2 regions of the Corallincola platygyrae genome follow, and region 1 is predicted to be linked to the other one. Evidence: predicted binding sites of a transcription regulator. Region 1 holds the regulator's gene; the other holds the start of a gene.
The links. Region 1 encodes sigma-54, which starts transcription at its own class of promoters, with help from an activator protein. Its sites were predicted from a motif close to GTTGGCACGNNNNTNGNNT; they were not measured.
Positions count from the first base shown of each region.

Region 1 (12,378 bases):
TGTCTGCACCGTTAAGCATCACCAGCGTCAGGCTGGGGTTTTCACCACCGATATCTCCGGTTGAGGTGAATTCATACACTGCTTCGTCGGTCAAATCGCCATTGGTGGCAGTAGCTGTGCTAGCGCCCAGAGTACTGCTGTCGCTGCTAACCAACACGTTGGCAATGCCATTAGCATTGGTAAGCGCAGTTGTTGTTGCCAATGTTCCCAGCGGTGCCGTGAAGGTGATGATGGTGTCTGCAACAGGTCCGTCATCGTTGCTTAAACTGGCTTGAAGACAGAAGCTGGATCCCGCAACAAAACTGAGGCCGGTTGTTGTGACACAATCGTCAGCCAGTATGGTCAGTTGCAATGCTTCATTGGCTCCGCCACTGCTATTGACCTGGAAGTTGGTTTGGGCGGTTAGGTCTTCCTCATCCAGAGTGGTGGTAGCTGTTAATGTGCCAGCACCGGATGTGCCGCTGGTAAGCAACTGAACCCTTGCTCTGCCGCCGCTGTCAGTCAGGGCACTGGCAGCACTGAGTGAACCAAGCGTGGAACTGAAGTCGACAATCTGCCCTTCAATACCCTCACCGTAAATATCTACTACTTTGGCTTCAGCCCATGCGGTTTCACCGGCAGTGATAGTGGTCGTTGATTCACCGTCGCTGTTGCGTAGCGTTAGCTCGATCTGGCTGAACTCTTCAAAATCACCATCGCCTGAACTGCCATTACATGCAGCCAGAACAAACAGGGACACCAGAGTGAAAAGTAATCTGGAAAGCGCTTTGGTTCTGATCATATCCGTGCCTTTGTCGACGCGTGTTATTTATTGCTCATCTTCGCCCACCGTTTCACGCAGATAGCGAAACAGCTCTCTGGCAGCTTTCGGCGGCTTGTTTTGTTGTTGTTCTTTCTTCGACTGACGAACCAGCTGACGTAGTTTCTGCCTATCACCGGTAGGGTGTTCTGACAGCCAGGCATTAATGGTGTCGTCATCACCTGCAAGCAATTTGTCTCGCCACTTCTCCAGATGATGGAAGTGGACATTGGCCTGTTGATGATGGCTATTCACACCATCCAGCGCATTTTTGATCGCTTCGCCGTCGGCATGGCGCATCAGTTTGCCAATCAGTTGCAGTTGACGGCGGTATCCCTCTCGTTTGCTTCGAATACGGATCGCCAGTTCGACCGCTTCCCTGAGGCTATCCCCAAGTGGCATTTTGGCCAGTTCACTGGGTTTTAGTTTTGTTAGCTGTTCGCCAAGTTTTTGCAGCGCTTCAACTTCGCGCTTAAGCTGTGTTTTTGAAACCCACTCGGTTTCTGATTGGTTGTGGTCGTCGTTGTGACTCATATGAGGGAAAAACTGTTTTCTCAAGCAAGATGAGTAACCTATACCACATGGATCAAGGTTCTCGCCAGTTCTAAGCTGAGAGATGAGGCCGATTGCAGTATTATGGCGAAATTGTTAACTCAAACCGCGGAGTTTTTGTGCACCAGAATGAATTTGAACAACAGTTACCCGTATTGAAACAAGCCGTTGCTGATGCGCTGGCGCTCGCTCAGTCGCAGGGCGTCTCTGGGGCTGAAGTCGCGATTAGCAGGCAACAGGGGCTGTCTGTGTCGATGCGAAAAAGTGAAGTCGATACACTAGAGTTCAATCAGGATGGTGCGTTAGGGATCAGCGTATATGTGGGGCAGCGAAAAGGCTCTGCATCGACCTCGGATCTGAGTCAGAAAGCGCTTGCTCAAGCGGTCAGTGCGGCGGTAGATATCGCTAAACACACATCGGAAGACCCATGCAATGGTCCCGCAGACCCGTTATGGCTTGCGACCGATGTACCCGACTTGGACTTATATCATCCTCAGCCGCTGGATGTGGAGCAGGCGATAGATATCGCAACAGAAGCCGAGTCAGTTGCGCTCGCTTATGATCCGCGTATCACCAATAGTGATGGTGCGACTTTTGGCAGCCACAACGGTATTCGGGTATATGGCAATAGCCATGGGTTTCTGCATGGATACAAGAGTTCTCGCCACAGCCTCAGCTGCGTAGTGATTGGCAGTGAAGGCGAGCAGATGCAGCGTGATTACGGTTATTCAGTGGCTCGTGATCCAGCTGATGTCTGGTCTGCTCAACGAGTGGGTGAAGAGGCTGCCAGGAAAACGGTGGAGCGTTTGGGTGCACGTAAGCTCGATACCTGTTCGGTACCCATATTGATGTCGCCTGAGATGGCCAGTGGATTAGTTGGTCATCTGGTGGCTGCTATTTCTGGTAGCAACCTTTACCGTAAATCCAGTTTCTTGCTGGATCAGTTAGGGGAGCAGATTTTTCCTGAGCTTTTCACTATCGAAGAGCGTCCCCATATGCCAAAGGCTCTGGGCAGTAGTCCTTTTGACTCTGAAGGTGTCGCGACGATTGATAGAGACATTATCAAAGACGGTGTACTCTCCTCTTATCTGCTTACAAGCTATGCCGCACGTAAGTTAGGTATGGCGTCAACTGGTCATGCGGGCGGTATCCACAACTGGCAGGTTACCAGTAATGCCGGCAACCAGGCTGCATTGTTGAAACAGATGGACCGAGGCCTGTTGGTGACAGAAGTGATGGGACAGGGTGTGAATATTGTGACTGGAGACTACTCCCGTGGCGCAGCTGGATTCTGGGTCGAGAATGGCGAGATCCAGTTCCCGGTTGAAGAGATCACGATTGCAGGCAATCTCAAGGATATGTTCAAGCAGGTGGTTGCTGTCGGCAATGATATTGACTATCGCGGCTCGATTCACGCCGGTTCGATGCTGTTGGAAAATATGAAAGTAGCTGGCAACTAAGCAACAGCTATTGTTCCAATGATTAGAAGGCTGCGTCAGATTAATAGAGTCTGGTGCAGCCTTTTTATTTGGTATTTTTTAATTTAGTCGCGTGGAGCCAGCTACAACAGCAGCCAGGTAGCGACCCCAAGGAAGGCGAATAAGCCAACCACGTCGGTAATGGTGGTGAGAACCACCCCACCAGCAAGTGCGGGATCGATATTGAGTCGCTTCATTAATAGTGGGATAAGTACGCCACTGGCACCTGCGCAAACCATATTAACCAACATGGCAAAGGCGATAACCGCTCCCACACGGATATCCTGTTTCCAAACTGCGACCACTGCGGCGATTAACAGGGCCCAGATAAGGCCATTCAGCAGACCGATTAGGGCCTCCTTACCCAAAAGCCACCGAGAGTTGCTTTCGCCGATATGACCCAGTGCCATGCCACGGATCACCAGGGTCAGGGTCTGACTGCCGGCAATGCCGCCCATGCTGGGTACGATAGTCATCAATACTGCGAGAGTGGCCATCTGTGCCAGCGTATCTTCAAACAGGTTGCTGACAAAGGCTGCCATCAATGCGGTTAGCAGGTTGATACCCAGCCATACTGTGCGGCGCTTAGTACTCTTCAATACCGGTGCAAAGGTATCCTCTTCATCATCCAGACCCGCCATGCTCATCATTGAGTGTTCAGCGTCTTCACGAATGATATCGACCACGTCATCAATAGTGATACGACCAAGCAGTATGCCACTGTCGTCGACTACGGGAGCTGACACCCAGTTGTAACGCTCAAACATCTGAGCGACCTCGGTTTCATCCATTTCAACCGGGATCTTTTCAGCGTCTTTGTCCATCACCTCTTCGATCGTGGCACTGGGGTTTGCGGTGACCAGGGTCGCCAGCGCTACCTGGCCAATGAGCTCGTCGCGCTTGTTGACGACGTAGAGGTGATCCGTGGCTTCGGGCAGCTCACCTTTTAGCCTTAGATAGCGGAGGATGACATCGACGGTGACATCAGGGCGCAGTGACACCGTATCGGTGTTCATAATGGCGCCAGCGGTTTCCTCGGGGAACGAGAGTGCGGCCTCGACACGATGCCTGTCCTGCGCATCCATTTGCGCCAGGATCTCCTGATAGACACTGTCGGGCAGACCTCGGAGCAGGTTTGCCAAGTCATCGGTATCCATCCCTTCGGTTGCCGCAGCAACCAGTTCAGGATCCATCAGGCGGATAATACTGTCTTTTACATCTTCGGAGAGTTCTTCGAGGATTTCACCGTGTTGATCAGGATCTACTAACTGCCAGAGTACGGTACGCCCTTTGGTTGGCGTTGACTCAAACAAGAGGGCGACATCAGAGGGCTCCATCGACTGGAGAATGCGGCGAACATGAATGAACATGCCGCTATCTAGCGCATCTCTGACTTGTTTTAACTTTTGCTGGGGAAGGTCCTGCTCGTAAATCTCAGACATCGATATTCACCTCCCCAAGTGTTTATTTAGAACAGATAGGAGAATTGTATCGTAACAACCAGAAAAATAGAGAGAATTTTTGTTTAAATGTGGTTATTCGTTTTCGTCGAAGCGATCATTGATTAACGCTTCAACGGCATTCATTGCTTCTTGCGCTTCATCGCCTTCACTGACCACGGATATCTCCTGACCCATGCAGGTTTCCAGCATCAGAAGTCCCATCACACTGGCTGCTGATGCGGATTTTCCCTGATGCTCGATTAGCACTTCAGCGTCAAATCGATTTACCAATGTCACCAGCTTGGTTGCAGCACGAGCGTGCAGGCCAAGTTTGTTCTTAATCAGGAGTTTTTTTTCTACACGTTGGCTCATGGACTAGTGATCTAATTCTCTGTGGCGGATCTGGATATCTTCGCGCAGCTCTTTGAATTGTGCGGCCAGTGATTCGGCGATAAACACTGAGCGATGTTGGCCTCCGGTACAACCGATAGCCACGGTCACATAGCTGCGATTATTAAGTTCAAGATGTGGCAGCCAGGTGTTTAGCAGATTATTTATCTGCCAGATAAACTTTGATACCAGCGGCTGTTGGCCAAAAAACTGCTGTACTGGCAAATCCCTGCCTGTCAGCGGCCTTAGTTCTGGCTCCCAGTGGGGATTTGGTAGGAATCTGGCATCGAATACATAGTCTGCATCCTGAGGGATGCCGTACTTAAACCCGAACGACTCAAACACTAAAACCAAACTCCGTTCGGCGTTACCTAATATCCGCTCTCGGACCAGCTCACTCAATTGGTGAATAGATAAGGACGAGCTGTCTATCTGCAGGTCTGCTCGCGATATTAAAGGTTCCAGCAGACGCTCTTCAGCTGCAATTGCCTGCTCAAGAGAGCCTCCGTTTTTAGACAGAGGGTGCAATCTGCGGGTCTCGCTGAATCGTTTTATCAGCGCGCTTTGGTCTGCATCCAGAAACAGTAAAGTGCAACGATACTGTTGGCACAGCATGTCTAAAATGGTTTCTAACGTATGCGGCTCTTCAGGCAGGTTTCGAACGTCGATGCTGACCGCTATCTCGCCATAGCGCTCACTGACCTGAGTGACCAATGTCGGTAGCATTTCTACAGGAAGGTTATCGACACAGTAATAACCAAGATCTTCCAGAACACGTAAAGCGACACTTTTGCCAGAGCCTGATCGGCCGCTGACAATAGTAAGTTTAATGGGTGACGCTACGTCCGTGTCGCTCATGGGTGAGTGATGATCTCGTAGAGTTCCTGATCGTTATCTGCACATCTTAACTTCTTCAGAATTTGCTTGTCTGAGAGTTTTGCTGCAATTGCTGACAGGGTTTTCAGGTGTTCCTGGCAGCTCTGTTCTGGGACCAGTAGCGCGAATATGAGGTCTACTGGTTGATTGTCGATGGCATCAAAGGCAATAGGCTCATCGCACTGCAACAAGACTGCAACAGCTTTACTGGCATTTGAGATCCGCCCATGAGGAATAGCAATACCATTTCCAATACCTGTACTGCCCTTTTTCTCTCTATCCAGAATGCTTTCAAAGATCATTTTGCAGCCGTGATCCGGCAGGTGCTTGGCAGCCAGTTCGCTGGCCATCTCAAGCACTCGTTTTTTGCTTGAACCGTGGACTGCACTTCGAGTGCAGTCCAGGCTGAGAATGGATGATATATCCATAGTGTAATTAGTGCGCGTTTAGCTTTTCTTTATGTTTAATTACTTGTCGATCGAGTTTATCGACCAACGCGTCGATTGCGGCATACATATCTGAATGCTCTGCGTTAGCAAATATCTCACCACCATTTAGGTGCAGTTTTGCTTCTGCTTTTTGCGTTAACTTCTCAACGTTGAGGATAACGTAAACGTTATTGATGTGGTCGAAATGGCGCTCTAGCTTAGTGAACTTTTCATTCACATAGTTTCGGAGTGAATCAGTAACTTCGACATGATGGCCGGTAAGATTGATTTGCATAGACCTCATCCTTTTATTGGTGAGCTTTTTACAGCAAGCTCTTTCGCTGATTTGACGGTGGGATAGACAAGGACTCCCGATACTTGGCGATCGTTCGTCTTGCTACCTGAATTCCCTGGTCTGCCAGTAGGTCAGCAATTTTGCTATCTGACAAAGGCTTGCTGGGGATTTCAGCCGCCACTAGTTTCTTGATCAGTGCTCGAATAGCTGTTGAGGAGCATTCTCCACCCCCTTCAGTACTGACGTGGCTGGAGAAGAAATATTTAAGCTCGAAGATACCTCTGGGGGTATGCATATACTTTTGTGTGGTCACACGGGATATGGTTGATTCATGCATATCAACCGCTTGAGCGATATCGTTAAGCACCATTGGCTTCATCGCTTCATCGCCGTATTCAAAGAAATCCCGTTGAAACTGAACAATGCAGTTTGCCACTTTCATCAGCGTATCATTGCGGCTTTCCAGGCTCTTGATGAACCATTTTGCTTCCTGCAGATGAGAGCGAATGTACTGGCTGTCTGCTGAATTCTTCACCGTGCGGCTCATGGCAGCATATTGCTGATTTACTTTGAGTTTAGGTACGGCATCAGGGTTGAGCTCTACAACCCAGCGACCGCTTTTTTTGGTCACCGATACGTCTGGAATCACGTATTGTTCTTCGCCACTGATCACCGCACTGCCTGGGCGAGGATTAAGTGACTGGATCAAGCGGAGAACTTCGCGTAACTGGTCTTCCTTGAGCTTGCTTTTACGCATCAACTGGCGATAGTCACGGCTGGCGAGTAGCTCGATATGATTGCCCAGAACCTGCTTACATTCTTTCAACCAAGGTGTATCTTCTGCAAATTGGTTGACCTGCACCAGCAGGCACTCTTGCAGTGAGCGAGCGCCAACGCCGATCGGGTCAAACAACTGAATACGTTTGATTACAGCTTCAACTTCATCCAGCTCAACCGCTTCTTCATCTTGTCCGAGCGCGGTAAGAATGTCTTCTGCTGACACAGTCAGATAGCCGGATTCGTCGATGGCATCAATGATGGCGGTGGCGATTGCACGGTCTACGTCACTGAATGGAGTCAGTTGCATCTGCCACTCGAGGTGGCTTTGCAGTGAATCTGTTGTCTCGCCCTGATAGCTGAACTCACTATCGTCGCCGTAGGAGGCTCCGGAAACTGGCGCTGCAGAGAGGTGATCATCCCAGGTGCTGTCTACTGGAAGTTCGTCAGATATCTGCTCTTTGTTGAGTGCTTCCGACGTTTCAACCGCAGCAGCATCATGTTCGTCTTGGAAACCATCGTTGCTGTCAGCTGATGCCGTTTCAGCTTTTTGAGGAAGATCTTGAGCCTCGCCGTTGACAGGCTGCTCAGCTACGTCGCTTTGTTCTGTCTGTTCCAGAAGCGGATTATTGTCGAGCGCATCCTGAACTTCCTGCTGGAGGTCCAGAGTCGATAATTGCAACAGCCGAATTGCCTGTTGCAATTGCGGCGTCATGGTAAGTTGCTGGCCTAAACGTAACTGTAATGACGGTTTCATTTACTTCCGTGACAATAAAAAAACGCACTTGCTTACAACGGACGTGGAGTTCGAGTGAGAGACTAAAAAATGCGTCACCCGTTAATTAAACTATAGCTGGAATTGCTCGCCGAGATACACGTCACGTACCTTTTGATCCGATAATACATCTTCCGGCTTGCCTTTGGCTATCAACTCTCCGTGGCTAACGATGTAAGCGTACTCACATACATCCAGAGTCTCTCTCACATTGTGATCAGTAATCAAGACACCAAGACCTCGATCGCGTAAGTGTTCAATGATTTTCTTGATATCGGTTACAGATATTGGATCTACTCCTGCAAAAGGTTCATCCAATAAAACGAACTGAGGCTCTGCAGCCAGTGCTCTTGCTATCTCAACTCGTCGACGCTCACCGCCCGACAGAGACATTCCTAAGCTGTCACGAATGTGAGTAATGCTGAACTCTTCAAGCAGCTGCTCCAGTATTTCCAGTCGTTGGACCCGGCTCAGTTCAGCGCGGGTTTGCAACACGGCCATAATGTTGTCGGATACAGACAGCTTGCGAAAGATGGAGGATTCCTGTGGTAGGTAACCAATCCCCTTGCGTGCGCGAACGTGCATGGGGGATAGAGTGACATCTTCATCATTGATTGTGATGCGCCCTTTATCATTTGGTACCAGGCCAACCACCATATAAAAGGTGGTTGTTTTGCCCGCCCCGTTGGGGCCCAACAAGCCGACAATTTGGCCCTTGTTTAACGCCAAAGAGACATCTTTCACCACTTGGCGCCCTTTATAGCTTTTTGCCAGATGGTTGGCGGTGAGGGTTGCCATGACTATTCGGTATCCTCTTCTTCATCTTTCTGACCCAACTGCTGTTGCAGCTGTTCGGGTAAAAAGATGGTTGTGACGCGGTCACCTTCCTGTTTGCCGCTTTCAGCCACCAGTTTTTGCTTGGCGATGTCGTAACGTATCAGCTCTCCTTGCACCACACTGTCCTGTTGAGTCAGGGTCGCGCCACCGGTAAGAATTAACGTCTTGTCCGCCAAGCGGTAGCGTATCTCTTTTGCTTCTGCTGTCATGGTGCGACCATTTTCCAGCAGTTGACTGAATTTTGCGGGTTCGCCTGCGGCGATCAAAACTTCTTTTCCCGCACCTGCAGACTGTTCAACCTGAAGGGTGTCAGCAAAAATCTTCAATGTGCCTTGAGTAACGCTGACATCTTCAAAGAACGAGATGATACCTTTTTGTATATCAATGCTTTGGCGCTTGGCATCCACACGGACTTCTTGCTGAAAGTCAGCTTCAACAGCCTGGATATGAGGGGTTACCGCGATCAGCAGTCCAGCCAGGCCGAGATAAAATCTATTTTTCAGGTTCATAGGTCGCTTTTACATCACTGAGCAGTTCAATCTGCTCTTTTTCTACATTGCCTCGCAATCCAACTCCCTGGAGTTGGTAGCTCGGCCCTTTGACCGTAACAGGTTGATCGCTGCTGACTTCATTTGATGCCAGATCCATTTCTACATACTCGGTCAGCAGAGTATTGGTTTGATTCTGTTCTGTTTGGGTTTCAATAACAACCTGCTGCTCAAGAATCAACTGGTTCTCTCTCAGTCGTCCCTGTTCTGCATTGAGCGTCCAGCCCGCTTGTTTACCATTAGGGTAGACGACCACTTTAGGTGACTTGAAACTGGTGAATTCATTGTTGCTGAAGTGCGCCATATCGGACGCCCAGATCTGATGAGCGAGCAAGCCATTTTCATCATAACTGCGACTGCGGAGCGTTTTGGCCGTGAAGTCAGGGCGCTGTTCTCCCTCGGCACCAGCAACTTCAATTTGTTGCTGACGAACGCTGTCCTGATAGTAGTAAAGCGCGATTGCAGCAGCGAAAAGAATAACGCTGAATATCAGCACGCGATTCATATACTCAGCCCCTGGCTGCTTTCAAGTTTACCTTGTGACTGCAGAAGTAAATCGCATACCTCTCTGACCGCACCATGGCCACCCTCAATGTTGGTGCGATAATGGCTGAACTTATGAAGCATTGGGTGGGCGTCTTGGACGCTGACAGCAAGTCCACACCGTTTCATAACGGGAGCGTCTACCATATCGTCACCTATGTAACCGCACTGTTCCGGCACCAGGCTTGTTTTCAGAAGCAGGGATTCGAATGCGGAGAGCTTGTCATCCTGCCCTTGAAAAATGTGTTCAACGCCAAGAGCCGTCATCCGTTGTTGGACTATGTTCGACTTTCTTCCGGTAATAACGGCGACAGAAACTCCTGCATATTGCAGCGCTTTGACACCATACCCATCGCGAGTATGGAATGCCTTTAACTCTTCCCCTTGATTGCCCAGATAGATGCGTCCATCGGAAAACACGCCATCAACATCGCAGATCAACAGGCGAACCTGTTTTGCTCGGTCAATGATGTCTGTGCTCACTTCGCCATATAGGGTGCTAATCAAATCTGCCATCTCGTCATCTGTTACGGCTTCGCAACGATACCGCTATCTTAGCCTAAGTTGTTGAATAAAAGGATCTGGTAACCAATAAATGCGGCCGCTAATACGCCACCTTCCCAGCGTGCCAGTATTCGCTTGCCTCTGAGCCCATAACAAAATAGGAACAGCAGCAGGGTCAAACCAAGCATCACAGGAATGTCTCGATGCAAGGCAAAGGCGTCAACAGCACCCGGCGAGATCAGCGCTGGCATAGCCAAAACTGCCAGTAAGTTAAATATATTCGAACCTATGACATTGCCTAGCGCCAGGTCACCTTCATTTCTTAAGGCGCCTGCGACGCTGGCAGCAAGCTCTGGCAAACTGGTGCCAATGGCGATAATGGTTAAACCAATAACTAAATCACTGACACCAAAATGGTGCGCCAGTTCCACAGCATTTTGTACCAGCAGTTCACTGCTTACCAGCAAAAGTGCCAGACCTGCAATCAGCCAAATTACTGCTTTGGGTGTTGGTAGATCATCGGGTATCTCTGCTTCGCTCTCCTCTATCAGAGGGTCGCCCTGGCCTGACTGTGCCATAGAGATCTTGAGCATATAACCGGTAAAACCGAGTATCCCTGCGACTAAAATAATGCCATCTACACGAGATAGATTCAGGTCAAGAAACATTGCACTGGCAGCCAGCGTAATGATGATTAGAAGCGGAAACTCTCTTTTAAGCGTACCTGAAGATACGCTTAGAGGACGAACTAAGGCGGTGATGCCTAGCACCATGGCAATATTGGTAATGTTTGAGCCCAACGCATTACCTACGGCAGTATCTGGATTGCCATTGAGAGACGCTGAAGCTGCAACAAGCATCTCTGGTGCGGACGACCCAAAGGCTACGATGGTCAGGCCAATGATTAGCGGAGATATCCCGAGATTACGGGCTAACCCTGCGGCGCCGTAGACAAACTTGTCTGCGCTCCAGACTAAAATTGCCAGTGAAACAATAATTATAAGCGCGGGAATCAACATAACATATCGCCGTAGTAGCTATCTCAAAGCAAGAAAGGAGCCATTTTGTGGCGAGAGAGTGACACTTTTTTACCTTAATGTCGATTACAGCAATAATCAGAAACAGTTTTTTGACTAGCTTTTAATTTTGCCGTCCGCATTAAAAAGGATACAATCGACGGCCCGCCATCAGGGATACTCGTAGTCCGCTGACAGGAGCTCGTCGGTTAAGGTTATGGAACATGCCAAAAGATAACGTCGTCGACATTCGCAATCTCACGTTTCGCCGTGGTCAACGATACATTTATAAGGACCTGAACCTCACTATTCCGAGAGGAAAGGTGGTGGCCATTATGGGGCCCAGCGGTATCGGTAAAACGACCTTGCTGCGACTCATCGGTGGGCAATTAAAGCCTGAGCAGGGCGAGGTTCTGTTTGATGGGGAAGATATTCCATCAATGAATCGTCATCGGCTTTATGAAGCCCGTAAGCGCATGAGCATGTTGTTCCAGAGCGGCGCTTTGTTCACTGAGCTGGATGTTTTTGACAATGTCGCTTTTCCAATTCGCGAACATACTGCCCTGCCTGAGGAATTGATTCGTTCCATTGTGTTAATGAAATTAGAGGCTGTTGGATTGCGAGGTGCCAGAGACTTGGCTCCGAGTGAATTATCAGGCGGCATGGCAAGGCGCGCTGCGTTAGCGAGAGCGATTGCACTGGACCCGGATTTGATGATGTACGATGAGCCGTTCGCTGGTCAGGACCCAATCTCGCTTGGGATCCTGGTTAAATTGATCAAGCAGTTGAACGATGCATTGAATATGACCTCTATAGTCGTGACTCACGATGTGCCGGAAGTTATGAGTATCGCTGATTATGTTTACATCATTGCTGACAAGAAAGTGATTGGAGAGGGAACCCCAGAGATTGTCGCTCAATCGGATTCCCCTCTGGTACAACAGTTTTTGAAAGGAAACCATGACGGACCGGTTCCTTTCCATTACCCAGCGGCAAGTTTTGCCGAAGATCTAAAAGGAGTCGATCCTCAGTGATTGAAAAGATCCGCCAGATAGGCGTCAGCGCATTGGATAGCCTGGCTGGAGCGGGAAGGGCAACTATGATCCTCGGCTCCGTGA
Region 1 covers NZ_BAABLI010000029.1:2,137-14,514, forward strand. Annotated here, with positions in the region: gene ABEA14_RS16635 (Ig-like domain-containing protein) at 1-781, opposite strand, end outside; gene yjgA (ribosome biogenesis factor YjgA) at 809-1,333, opposite strand; gene pmbA (metalloprotease PmbA) at 1,471-2,811, shown strand; gene mgtE (magnesium transporter) at 2,913-4,271, opposite strand; gene ABEA14_RS16655 (HPr family phosphocarrier protein) at 4,365-4,643, opposite strand; gene rapZ (RNase adapter RapZ) at 4,647-5,492, opposite strand; gene ptsN (PTS IIA-like nitrogen regulatory protein PtsN) at 5,516-5,965, opposite strand; gene hpf (ribosome hibernation promoting factor) at 5,973-6,260, opposite strand; gene ABEA14_RS16675 (RNA polymerase factor sigma-54) at 6,289-7,794, opposite strand; gene lptB (LPS export ABC transporter ATP-binding protein) at 7,885-8,610, opposite strand; gene lptA (lipopolysaccharide transport periplasmic protein LptA) at 8,613-9,158, opposite strand; gene lptC (LPS export ABC transporter periplasmic protein LptC) at 9,142-9,702, opposite strand; gene kdsC (3-deoxy-manno-octulosonate-8-phosphatase KdsC) at 9,699-10,247, opposite strand; gene ABEA14_RS16700 (calcium/sodium antiporter) at 10,295-11,263, opposite strand; gene mlaF (phospholipid ABC transporter ATP-binding protein MlaF) at 11,485-12,294, shown strand; gene mlaE (lipid asymmetry maintenance ABC transporter permease subunit MlaE) at 12,291-12,378, shown strand, end outside.

Region 2 (6,154 bases), on a different contig from region 1:
ATCACCAGCCTGATTTGGTTAAGTTGGCGCTGGATAACAACATTATGTTGGTTAGTCCGACCAATCTGTTAGTTGCACTGAGAACGGTGCATAACATCTGGCGTTACGAGTATCAGAACCAGAATGCGCAGAATATTGCCGACAAAGCAGCGGCTATGTATGACAAGCTGCGCTTATTTGTGGATGAACTCAACAAAGTTGGAAAATCCCTGGAGCAGTCCCACAACAGCTATCAAACTGCAATGAAGCGGCTGGCGACCGGGCGTGGCAACCTGATTAGTCAGGCAGAGTCGATGCGGGAGTTGGGCGTAGCTGCCAAAAAACAGATAGATCTGGACAGTCTGCCGAAAGAAGAGGAGCCCTCTTTAAAGATTGTTGGTGCCAAGGATGAGTCCAGTGACGCGTGACGCTGCTGCTGATTTTGAGCCGAAAATCCTATTTGAAAATGAGGACTTTTGGGCATTTGATAAGCCTCCGGGTATCAGTTGTCATGATGAAAAGCATGATGACGGCACAATCGCCCCCGGTTTTTTCGGGCTACTACGTGCCTATTTCGATACCAAGGTTTTTCCTGTTCATCGGTTAGATAAGGTGACTTCAGGAATTCTCCTGGCCGCCAAACATGCCGAAAGTGCAGCAAAGTTTGGCCAGTTGTTTGAGCAGCGAACGATTAACAAGTACTACCTTGCCATCAGCGATAAGAAACCCAGGAAAAAACAGGGCGCTGTGATCGGCGATATGGTGAAAGCAAGGCGTGGAGCCTGGAAATTAACCAAAGGCAATACCAATCCCGCTGTCAGCCATTTTTTCACCGCAGCCTTGGGCGAGGGGCTGCGTGTGTTTTTGGTTAAACCCTATACGGGCAAGACTCATCAGATCAGAGTCGCCCTCAAAAGTCTGGGTTCTCCTATTTATGGAGATGGTTTGTATGCCGGCTCAGAAGCTGATCGAACTTACCTTCATGCATATGCAATTGAATTTAAGTGGAAAAATGATGACTTGCGCTTAATCTCTGAGCCCGGAGAAGGTGCGTTTTACCGTTTAGAAAAGCTTAAAACCTTACTTGCGGAAACTCTATCTCCCTGGCGGTTGCGCTGGCCAACCTTAAAAAAGTAGTGCTGGCGGGAGATTGTCTCCTTTTTATATTACTAAAAGCTATAAAAGCGCTGTTGAAAAAACAAACAGATATTTCGATTGTCGGTTTTTTTTTCGCCAACTTTATCTCCCCAACAAAAAAACAAACAAAAACAATTGGTTAAATTTTGGCCAGCATCTTGCTTTAGTTACGTGTGAAGTACCCACAGGGGCGAGTGTCATGTGAGGGCCGCGCAGTACCACTGTTCACTCCATGTGTTATGAAAACAAGGGGTTCAGGTATGAAAGTTTTAACGTTAATTAAGGCATCTTTGGCCGCTTCTACGCTGCTTGCGTCGTCTGCGATGGCTATGGTGATGCCAATGCCAGTGACATTGGTATTTGATAGTGCACCTGGCGGTGATTGCAGTGCCACTATCTTCCCTACTACACCTCCTCAGTCAGGCCCTTGCTCCGACTATAAAGGCGCATCTCTGACTTATGACCTAGATTCTGAGCTTGGAATTAACGAAGCGAAGGACTACTGGCTTGTTGTGACAGCACCGGAAGACGACATTATCCAAGATATCACTCCTGCTTCAGGTGGTTTGGGTAATGATGCTGGTGCTTCAGACAACATTGACCCAGGCGAAATGCTGTACCTAACCTTCAATTTCGCTGTCATGCTGGACGCGATCCAGTTTAATGGCGGTACTTTGAACGGTCATGGTGATAGCTGGAACGATTCTGTGGACGAATGGGGTTTGGATATCAATGCCTGGTCTAAAACGGTAGATCTCGTTGATGATGGATTGTATACCTTGGCAGCACCCAAATTTGTTGCTGCTGGAACTTCAATCGTAGTATCTGCATACGACAATGGTTATATCGAAGCATTGACCTTCACACGTGTCGTGCCTGAACCATCAGCGATTGCTCTGGCTGGATTGGGTCTACTGATGCTTGGTGCAGGACGCTTGCGCCGTAAGTAATCTAAGATATTGGCATTCGTAAAAGCCCGGCATATGCCGGGCTTTTTTACGCTTCGACTTCCATTCTTAAAATCTCTGTAGTGTAAATCGTTATCATTACTGTTCGCTTATCCTAAAAGTCTGTCTTTTTCGCATCGGTTATAGCTGATGTGAATTAAAAGATACCCATTAATAGGTATTTCATATGCATATCGTCAATAAATTATGCTATTTAGTTATTTCTTAACTGTTAAATTCAATAAATACAGTTAGTTATATTCTGGCCTGATCTTTGCTGATGATTAGACTGCAGATAAGTAGTCGCATGTCTTTCAATTATGGATGAGGTCAGTCATGAAGACGTTCCTTTTAGTTTTTGCTCTTATATTTTCTGGCACAGTTGCCGCTGCGCCAATCATCCCTGCTCAATACAATGGTATTGATGACAGCGGAGACAGCCTTTTCACTCTAACCGATGCTGACGCTGTGCTTGACGACAGCAACTTCGAAATGGTGTTCCGTTTTGGTCAGTTCAACACCTTTGACCATGCATTTGGTTTGTACCATTACGATTACATCAATGAATCAATTTCTTCGATGCTGACCATTTTTGATGAAACAGTCGTGGTCGGAGATGATTCAAATGTGATCTGGGATTTGGTTACCATGACTGCCAGCAGTATGTTTGGCAGCATTGACCTGAGCCTTGCAGATGGTTTGGCATTTGGTTTGTGGTTTAAGTCCGATGGTGACTATTACTACAGTCAGGCCAAGTTCAATGGTGGCGTTGACCACTTTGGTTTGTATTGGGAAACTAATCCGTTTGTTGATGCCAACCTCTATGTGTATGCCGTAGATGATGGTATTGATCAGACCTTGGATTATATGGAGCTGGCCGTTAATGATGTTGTGCCGGTAGCTGTTCCTGAACCTTCGGTTGCACTGCTTGCTGGCCTTGGCCTGCTGATGGTGGGTGCGGGTCGTTTCCGTCGTCGTTGATACTTAACACATTTGTGTATGTAAAAAAGCCTGGCTACAAGCCAGGCTTTTTTATGCAGGCTGAACAGCTATTCATCGTAGTTGACGTAAATTGGCTCAACATATCCCTCAGTGTTGTTCACTGTTGAGGGGCCTGCTGCTGGTGGATTGGTCCGAAGTAATGCATCCAAATCTTCAGGTTCCTGGTCGAACTGGTAGTTGAGATAACCTGGCTCAAAAACGCCGTTTTCCAATGTTCTACCAAGTTTAATCGCTGTCCCCTCTTTTGAGGCCTGTACGGCATAATTGAGGTAAGTGGGTTCTTCGTAACCGGTATTAGCAATCACTGAACTTGATAACGTAAGTGCTGCTGTGATTATAAGAAACTTTTTCATGGGGATTCCCCTTCTGTCATTAACAGGCGAGCGATGTGCAGTTTGCCTACCTGTTTGCGTGTCGTATTCCTCAATTAAGACCTGTTGATATCTGAGCTACTTTTAGATGGTCGTGTTATCAATAAGGTGACTTGGTTCTGAAAGTTTTTTGATAGATGGGAGGAGGGATTGAGCTTTGTTAAGCTTGCCCCCATATCTGCAAGTATTGATGGCGAGATTCAAGCCCTCTTGCCCGTGCACTTGTTATTACCTAGTTGGAGTCTCCAGTGGAACCCGTGAATAGCTCGCCTAATATCCTTGATGTTTCAGTCGCCAATTTTCAGCAGGTCATTCAATCTTTGCCTGCTAATCAGTTGTTGCTGCTTGAGTTCTGGGCGCCAGAAATGGAAGCGTGTCAGGCAATGAGCCAGACGCTGGAGAAAATTGCCGCGGAGTATCCAAATGAGCTTGTTGTCGGTCGGGTAAACTGTGCCGCTGATCAGCAGTTGGCCATGCAGTGTGGTGTGCGTGCTCTGCCTACCGTGATGGTAGTTAAAGAAGGCAAAATGCTGGATGGTTTTGATGGCCAGGCCGACGAACAGCAAGTGCGTGCGGTATTAGATAAACACTTGCCGAAGGAGCAGGACCTGCTGCTGGCACAGGCGCGGGAACTATTGCAGGCGCAGCAAGCAACAGAAGCTTTTCCCCTATTGAAGAGAGCCTACGAACTTGATGGCTCAAGGCCAGACATCAGACTGTCGCTGGCTGATACTTTGTTGGCGTTAGGTAAATTGAAAGATGCGGCGGAGCTATTAGCGTCAATAGGGCTGGCTGATCAGGATGGCTATTACCAGTCTTTAATGTCTCAGCTTGAATTGAAGCAGCAAGCAGCGGAATCCCCTGAGCTAAGAGAGTTAGAGCAAGCCCATGCTGACGCTCCGGATGATGTCGAAGTGAGTTATCGGTTGGCCGTGCAGTATCAGGCCGCTAATCGTAGTGACGAAGCCTTGGCTATTCTGTTTTCTTTATTGAAGAAGGATCTGACGGCAGTGAATGGTGATGCCAGAGCGAGTTTGTTAGATATTTTAGCCACATTGCCACAAGGCGATCCGTTGGCAGCCGAGTATCGCCGTAAGTTCTATAGCCTGTTGTACTAGGAAGCTTAGAACACCAAAAAAAGAAGGGGCCTTACGCCCCTTTTTGACTATGAAGCTACAGCCGAGGCAGTGGCCAACGCTGTGGGTTTATTCAGCAGATATCCCTGCCCCATCTCTACGCCGAGCTGTCTTAACATCGCCAGATCTTCCTGCTTTTCAATTTCTAGAGCGATCACCTTAGTGTTCAGGCCACGGCAAAGCTGCAATAGGGTTTGAATAAAGAACTGGTGATCCAGAAGTAGTGGAAGTTGGTGGGTAAAGCGGCCATCAAGCTTGAGGTATTTGGGTTTCATCGCTGTCAGCAATGAAAAGCTTGCGGTGCCAGCTCCAAAATGGTCGATAGCAAAAGATACCCCGGTTTCTTCAAGTCGCAGAATATCTGCAGCGATAGCTTCATAGTTTGGCGTAAGGCGACGCTCGTCGAGTTCTAACGTCAGTCGTTGAGCGAGTTCTTCATCTGCTTTGCAATGTGAGACTAACCAATCAAGAAATGTTTCATCTTGAAGCGATACTGGATCGATATTTAATGCCAGTTGGCCATTCTGCTGCTTGGCAAAACTGATCGCCTCTTTACCAATACCCATCTCCAGCGCAGGTAAACGTTCACACTGGCGAGCCAGAGTTAGGATTGTGCCCGGAGGTAATGAATGGCCTTTTAGATCAGCAAAGCGTGGTAACCACTCTTTGTAGACGACCGAGTCTTTGTCCAGGCGTTTAATGGCCTGCTCTTTGAACTCAAATCGCTGCTCTTGAATAATGGCATCAACCAGTTTTTGACGACCTTGATTGGTAAGCAACACAGTAGGCAACTCGCGGTTACCTGTATTGAAATACAAGCTGAATTTACCTTGCTGTTGTGCGTGTTGTACTGCCAGATCTAATTCACTCAGGATCTGATCTTGTTGGTCCTTGGGCCGGAAGTAGCATAGACCGATACCACCTAAACCATGCTCAAGCTGATGAATGTCCAGCTCATTCAGCAGCGTCAGTAGACTGTTTGCCAGTCGCTCTGCACCGGCTCTGTCTGCCTGCGGCATCAGAATAGTGACTTCCTCGTCATGGACACGAAAAGCGGTCTGGCTCTCTTTAAGCTGAGACATCAGCTTTGGAGCGAGCTGACGCCACAACTGGGTGACAGCTTGATAACCATGGGATTGATAAAGTGAATCCAGTTCCAGCTTTATCAAGAGAACACAACCGGCACAGGCTTGTTCGGTTTGTGTCATCTGGTTTAACTCAGCCAAAAAAGCGCGGCGATTGCCCAATCCGGTCTCATCGTCCAGATAGGCTTGTGCCTGAAGCTGTGATGCTTTCTCTTCCAGTCCGCTGAACAGGGTTTGCAGCGTGCCAGACATCTGATTGAAACTCTCAATCAAGCTATTTATTTCACGGGTGCCAGAGTCTGTTTTCAGGCGGTGGAATTTGCCTTCTGCGATCTCGGCAGCCTTCTGCTGCAGCATCTGCAGTGGCTTTAATAGGCGTTTTACCAGCAACAGTGCACCGATAATCGCCACAACGAAAATGACCGCGCCAGCAAGGATAAACTTCCAGCCCGTAATCCAGAGCCTTTGGTAAGCAGCGCTCAAATCCGCCGTTACCT
Region 2 covers NZ_BAABLI010000017.1:163,008-169,161, reverse strand. Annotated here, with positions in the region: gene rmuC (DNA recombination protein RmuC) at 1-407, shown strand, start outside; gene ABEA14_RS15420 (TIGR01621 family pseudouridine synthase) at 388-1,116, shown strand; gene ABEA14_RS15415 (PEP-CTERM sorting domain-containing protein) at 1,377-2,066, shown strand; gene ABEA14_RS15410 (hypothetical protein) at 2,400-3,044, shown strand; gene ABEA14_RS15405 (hypothetical protein) at 3,113-3,418, opposite strand; gene ABEA14_RS15400 (tetratricopeptide repeat protein) at 3,685-4,554, shown strand; gene ABEA14_RS15395 (bifunctional diguanylate cyclase/phosphodiesterase) at 4,602-6,154, opposite strand, start outside.
Region 2: ABEA14_RS15415 (PEP-CTERM sorting domain-containing protein) is a predicted target of sigma-54. The motif match lies at 1,262-1,280, and genes of this name have one in related genera.